DNA from 2 places in the Limosilactobacillus panis genome. Region 1 is predicted to be linked to the other one. Evidence: riboswitches for the same ligand, from Rfam matches in the RefSeq annotation. Region 1 holds a riboswitch; the other holds the start of a gene.
What was found. A riboswitch is a leader RNA that binds a small molecule or an ion and turns the genes downstream of it on or off. The one in region 1 is predicted to bind thiamine pyrophosphate.
Positions count from the first base shown of each region.

Region 2: another riboswitch for thiamine pyrophosphate. It lies ahead of KZE55_RS10140 (SDR family NAD(P)-dependent oxidoreductase); the one in region 1 lies ahead of KZE55_RS08900 (ECF transporter S component).

Region 1 covers NZ_CP081855.1:1,865,820-1,869,231, forward strand. The annotation lists gene KZE55_RS08890 (sulfite exporter TauE/SafE family protein) at 1-636, opposite strand, end outside; gene KZE55_RS08895 (IS30 family transposase) at 692-1,615, opposite strand; TPP riboswitch at 1,814-1,903, shown strand; gene KZE55_RS08900 (ECF transporter S component) at 2,007-2,567, shown strand; gene KZE55_RS08905 (ATP-binding cassette domain-containing protein) at 2,571-3,412, shown strand, end outside.
Region 2 covers NZ_CP081857.1:5,456-8,867, reverse strand. The annotation lists gene mscL (large-conductance mechanosensitive channel protein MscL) at 1-294, opposite strand, end outside; gene KZE55_RS10150 (type IIL restriction-modification enzyme MmeI) at 314-547, opposite strand; gene KZE55_RS10145 (transcriptional regulator) at 710-1,267, shown strand; gene KZE55_RS10140 (SDR family NAD(P)-dependent oxidoreductase) at 1,272-1,862, opposite strand; TPP riboswitch at 2,013-2,119, opposite strand; gene KZE55_RS10135 (2,3-butanediol dehydrogenase) at 2,213-3,283, opposite strand.

The sequences.
Region 1 (3,412 bases):
ACTCCATTCAATGGTGGTTTCAAAGGCAAAGATGGCAACTGAAATGGTGTTTGTGACGGTCATGGCCACGTTCTTGAGGGCGTTATTGACCGCAAACGACTTCTGCCGGTTAACCACCGACAAAAGGGTCAGCATTAGGACACCCGCACCGGCGTTAAAGTAGCCAGCGTAGACACCGACAATGAAGACCCCAATGGCGGTTAAGACGGTGTATAGGCGGGACCGCTTCAAAGAACGACTATCCGCGGCCATTTCGCCCGTTGCTTGCCGCGCCCGGTGAGGGAAAAGCAGGATAATTCCGGCAATAGCAATGCAGAAAGGAACTAACTCCTGAAATAATTTCCCGGGTAATGCGAACAAAAGTAGGGCCCCAATGATGGCACCCACAAGTACCAGGGGAATAATCATCCACATCTGCTTGCGGTCTTTTTGCAACTCCTTACTCGAAGCCACGATAGAGCTATAAGCGCTCCCGATTGTTGACCAGGCACTGGTTACGTTGGCGATTACCGGCGGAAGTCCCATCATCAGCAACGATGGGTACGAGATCAAGGACGCCAGCCCCGCCGCGGCACTGACAATCCCGGATAGGATTCCGATAACAACCATAACAATAAAAAAGGTGATTCCAGACATAGTTCCCTCCTCTTCTTTTTTCAAAGGCAGATTGCAAGAAATAACTTGAACGAATTTAGTGACGTAGATTAAGCAAGAAGATCTCAATTGGTGTATGCCAATTAAGACATTTAAGTGGCCGGGAATTCAAATACCAATTAATTTGAATCAGCTTGTGATCGCTTAACTCATCAATGGCTTGGCCCTTGGGAATAAAGCGTCGTAAAACTCGGTTACGGTTCTCATTACTGCCGCGTTCATGTGGTGAATAAGCATGAGCAAAATAAACCGGAGTACCAGTTCGCTGCTCAATTGCCTGGTAGTTAGCGAACTCTTTACCATGATCTACGGTAAGCGTCTTGAGCTTGTCTTGAAGTTGACTAGCTAGTTCAAGTACGGCTTGAGTCATGGACTGACTGTCGCGACCATGGAGCCGTTTAACAATTGTCAGGCGACTCTTACGCTCCACAAAAGTAGCCACAGCTTGGCCTTTACGTTTGCCAGAAAGTACGGTATCAGCTTCAAAGTGGCCGAATTCCTGGCGAGTTTCGACTTTATGAGAACGCTCCTCAATGGAGCGGCCGTGACTGAACGTACCACGCTTTTCTTTAGCACGATGACGACGAATCCCATGATCAGGCAAATCGGGTAACTGTACATCAAGCCATCCTTGATCAATCCAGTTATAGACCGTCTTGTAGGCAATTCCAACTACATGGGCAACTTGTTCAGGGGACCACTTCTGGACTTGAATCTTTTCCTCGATCAAGTGTTTAAGGTTTTTAGTGAGCGAAGACTTCCGCCCCCGTTGACTAACCTTGCATTCAAAGTCAGTTTGCGCTAGCTCAGCCCGGTACTCACTATTTAGCCGGTGAAGTTCGTTAAAGATGGTGGTCTTACTAAAGCCTAAGTAGTTAGCGATGTATCGCAAGGAACGTCCTTCATTATGAAGCGTTTCAATGACAACACGGTTCTGGAATGATAAAATAGTGGTGCTCATCAAGGTCCTTCTTTCTAATGGATTGTACGGTAACACCATTAAAGACCTTGATGGGTTTTTCTGTCCACTTAAATGTTCAACTTAAATTTTACAATCTGCCCAAAACATTTTTTATTGTACGCTCCTTCACCAATAATCTGAATAATTTTGCCCATTTGAATTCTTTTTCTTTCTTAGTTATAATCATTGGTGAGATTAATACGATGTCTGGGGTGCCAATTGGCTGAGATAATACCCATTGAACCTGACCTGGATAACACCAGCGGAGGAAGATTCGGTAAGATCAAATCAACGATGCGTTTAATGACGTCCCAGATGCTTTGTGCATTGCGGGACTTTTATTTTACCTAAGACCGCCTTAATCTTAATACTTTCAAGGAGCAGTCTTATTATGCGTAACAAAACTTTTCATTTACGAGACATTATTCTACTGGCCCTAATTGCAATTATTTTCGGCGTCATTTACTACGCCGCGGCCTTCGTTTACAACGGCTTAACGGTCCTTTTAACGCCGGTTGGCTATGGTCCCATGGCCAATGACATTACGATGGGCATTTGGTGCATGGCCGGCCCCCTCGCCGGTTTCATATTGCGCCTCCCCGGAGCGGCCTTCTTAGGTGAGTTTCTCGGTGCTGCCGTGGAGATGTTTCTCGGCGACCAATGGGGCGCTGCCAACTTAATCTCCGGAGCAGTCCAGGGGATTGCTACCGAATTAGGTTTTACCGTTACCTTCTACAAACTTTACAACTGGCTCACCGTTGTCCTCACCAGCCTCTTCGCTACCCTGGTTACCTTTGGCTGGGACTGGTTCCGGAATGGTTATAGTCACTTTGCCCCCCACATGCTGGTTATCATGCTGGTCGTCCGCTTTGTTTCCATGCTGGTCTTCTCCGGTATCTTAGTCAAGTTGATCGTCAACATGTTGGTTCGAGCACACGTTATCAAGGGGTAAGTCATGAACATTGTTGAAGTCCGCAACTTAACATTTGCCTTTAACCACCAGTCCCCCGTCCTTGACCGGGTCACGGTTAACTTTCCTGCCCAGCAGACCGCCCTGTTAACGGGACCGTCGGGTTGTGGGAAGTCGACCTTCCTCCGTCTCTTAGCGGGCCTTTTGCCCAAGTATGGTGGGCAAGTTAGCGGGGGCCAAATTACCTTTCCCAGTGGGCAACCAACGATTGGGATGCTCTTTCAGGACCCCCTAACCCAGTTTGCCCTCGATACCCCCCGCCACGAGCTTGAATTCGTTCTTGAAAACCAGCGGGTCCCGCACGATAAAATTGCCGACCGGGTTCAGGCGGCCCTCGACTTTTGCCAAATTACGGGCCTGGCAAACCGTAAGATCACCTCGTTATCTGGTGGCCAGCAACAACGGGTAGCCCTGGCGGTCATCATCGCCCGGCAGGCGGACATTCTCCTTCTTGACGAGCCCTTTGCCAATATCGACGAAGCAAACCGACACTTTTTAATGGCGCAGCTCGGCAAACTGGTAACCGGACACGGTGTTACCCTGATTATCGCTGATCACGACTGCCACGGCTATCAAGCCCTCGCACCCCGAATCTACGACTTCACTGACCACCATATCGTGGGTCTTTCGCCCGCCGCTAGTCGGCAACGGCTGGTGGCTGCTGATAAGGCTGCAACCCGGCAGCTGGCCTTTGCCGCCCCCCAACCGGCTGCACCGCACGTCTTCGAACTCAACAATGTCATTCTTTCACGTGGCAATCAGCAGTTATTAAATATCGAGCAGTTAGCAATCATTAAGGACAAAATTACCCTGGTCACCGGTCCCAA
Region 2 (3,412 bases), on a different replicon from region 1:
CTCCTTTTTATTTCTGAAGCGGTTAATCGCTTTAACCATCAGGAAAACGACAAAGGAGATGATCAAAAAGTTAATTACTGAGTTAAGAAAACTACCGTATTTGAACTGGGCATCGCCAATTGTCAAGACGAGATTAGAAAGGTCGATCTTACCAACGAATATCCCAATTAACGGGTCGACAAGGTTATTAACCAACGACTTAACGATTGATGTAAATGCAGCCCCAACGATAATCCCGACTGCCATGTCAACAACATTTCCTCGTGAAATAAAGTCTTTAAATTCTTTAATCATATGAGCCTCCTTTTTTTCGCTAGATACTTTTGGTAGAAGGAATATACCCATCAATTCTTCGAGTGGTTACTTTGCCATCAGCTTTTACCTGAACATCTTTTTCATAGGTAATGTAGTCATAGTAGTTGTCAATTCCATAAACTCGTTGTAGTAAATCGTTCCAGAAGGTCTGTCGATCTGCGTCCTCTCGCCCTTTATTATCAGTAGACCAGGTCTTCACAAATTCTCGTGCTGCTTGTTGTCGTGTTGGCATAGTCTAGTTCCTTTCGTGCTATTAGTACTTAATATTATAACCACTAATTAACTTACTTTCCGCCCTTCTTCTTTCGTGTAAGGTGTAATTTCCTTTATGATAGAATAAGAACGAAAGTATTAATATTGCACGACTTTCCAAAGACGGAAGAAGGACGGAAGAATGTCGGAAGAAAAGTTCTATACCATTAATGAAATCATAAAAGACGCAGGAATAGCCCGTTCAACGTTTGATAAATTTGCGAATAGTCGGAACTTACGACCCGTAAAGACAGAAAAACGAGGGAAGAAGTTCTATTCCTTGGCAGACAAGGAGTTAGTAGTGAAACATTATAAGCAAGGAGAAGGTCGGAAGAAAAAGGAGAAGTACACCAACCACAAGGAAGAACGGCAAGATGAAATCGTTGATTTACTTAAAGAACAGGTTCAGCAACTCAAACAGGCTAATGAGCAACTAGTACACGATAATGATATTCTTACTGACCAACTTAAGGCTAAAGATGAGCAGATTGCTTCTGCCTATAGATTAGCTGACCAAGCTCAGAAGTTACACCTTGGACTAGAGCAGAAGATGCAAATGCTGCCAGGAGGCTCTGACAAGGACGTAGTAGATGGCGAAACAACTAACGTGACTAATTCTTCATCATCGGAGAAAAAGGACGCAGAGGAGCCGACAGGCACTAAAAAATCCACCTCAAAACGTTGGTGGCAATTCTGGTAATCTATTAAATTTCCAAGACGGTTTTAACTGGCGTAATGTCCAGTTGGTACCCTGTTACCTTCCTTCCGGTCTTTTCGGTCGTAAGGTAGAAGATTGTCTTGGGGTATATCTTGCCAAGTTCCTTCATACTTACTCCCAAGACCCGTTGACGGAATCTTCCGGCGCTCCATTTCTTAGGTTTTCCGTCCTTATCAGTACCTAAGAACCAACTTTCCCATTCTTCAAGGGTGCCTTTAATGGTGGCCCTTTTTAGTTTACCCATGGAGTTAGCGTTCCAGAGCTTTAAGAGCGTCAAAGAATACTTAGACCTAACCGCGGATAACTCGGAAAGCTTGAAAGAGTAAAAGTTCTGCTTTAATTCAAAGACAAAGTGGTCGACTGCTTCCTTAGTCATCTGGTCAACGGCCGCCCGGTCACGAACGTCAGCCTTAATGGCAATTGCATGATCGGCGCCAATGTCGGCAACCACTTTATTTGCCAAATCAGGGTGCTGAAAGTAGTTGACGACCACGTTATAACCAATCTGAGCAAACTGCTTGGCGGTTTCCGCGCCTAATCCCCGACTACCGCCTGTAATTAGCACTGTCTTTGTCATTTTGTTATGCCTCCAAATTAAATTCATGAACCCCGTCATCACAACCGTTCAATTCACTCACTTAATTTAACTGCCAGCCAATCATCCAAAAAAGAGGTTGAATTCGCAGTGAATTCAACCTCAATCAAGATTTAATAACGCATCAATTTCCAGTAATTGTGGCTGCATTCCTCCGCTGGTACTGACCAGATCAGGTAAAAGGGTTAAGACTGCGGTCGCAATCTACTCTCAGCGCAATGGCTCCCCTTGCAGTTTGGTTAAGCAATTAAAGTATAGCACAGGAACAGCCGATCAGAACGTGGGCATAATTTCTCATGGCCGTACTAACAACCAGCATTCCCATTTTATTTTTAAAGCGACGGATCAATCATAATCTTCACCTGTGACTTATCGGTGGCCAGCATCTTAATGCCCTGATCCAGCGCGTCGTCCAGGCTGACTTTCTTAGTGATGACCTGCTCGAACAGATCCTTATTATTGTCGATAATCCCCAGAACGTTCGGGAACGAATTGTTGTAGCACAGGGTGGTGATGATATCCAGGCCCTGCATAATCAGGTCGTCGGTCATGTTCATGGTTAACGGCTTGCCGTACAGCGCAACAATTTGAATCGTTCCGGTCCGCTTGGTGACTTTCAGGGCCGAGTCAAATGTGGATTGGACCCCGGCACATTCAAAGGTGATGTCAACGCCATTTGGTAAGTCCTTCTTAATGAAGGCTTCGACGTCGGTTTGGGTTGGATCAAGGGCGTTTTCAATTCCCAGCGCCTTGGCCTTTTCCAAACGAACTTTGGAAACGTCCACGATGTAAACGTGGTTGGCGCCGGCAATTTTAGCGAGGACGGCTTCCAGCAATCCAATTGGGCCAGCCCCCATCACAGCGACGTCTTGACCTTCCCGCAGCCGGCTCTTCTTGATGGCTTCGTATACAACGGCGGTTGGTTCAGCTAAGGCGCCCAGTTCGTAGCTCATATCATCCGGCAATTTGTGGGCGAAAACGCCTTGGACATTGGCATACTCAGCCATGCCCCCGTCTTCAGAAAATCCCAGGAAGTTCCCGGCACCGTCGGTCGAAACCGCCCGGTTACAGAAGTTGTAGTTGCCGGCGCGACAGTTTTCGCATTTGCCACAGGCCAGAAGCGGTTCAACGGCAACCCGATCGCCGACTTTCAAATCATCGACGTCCTTACCGACCTTAACGACTTCACCGGAAAATTCGTGGCCTAACGTAATCGGCACCGTCTTGCCGGTCAATGGATACGGCACCGTTGGCAGGCCCCACCCTTCAAGGTAGGCGTGCAAATCACTGCCGCAAATCCCACAGAACTTCACTTTTAACTGAACTTGATCATCTTTAGGTTCCGGAATCGAAACGTCCTCAACCCGGATATCTTTTTCACCATAGATTCTTACTGCTTTCATAAGGTTAGCCTCCAAAATGAAAATTCATTTCCTAAAACACCTATATTTTACATCAAGATGAAAGCGCGTACAATACCCCTTAGGGTTGACACTTTAAATAATAAAAGTGTCATCTCTAGGGGGTGTTTT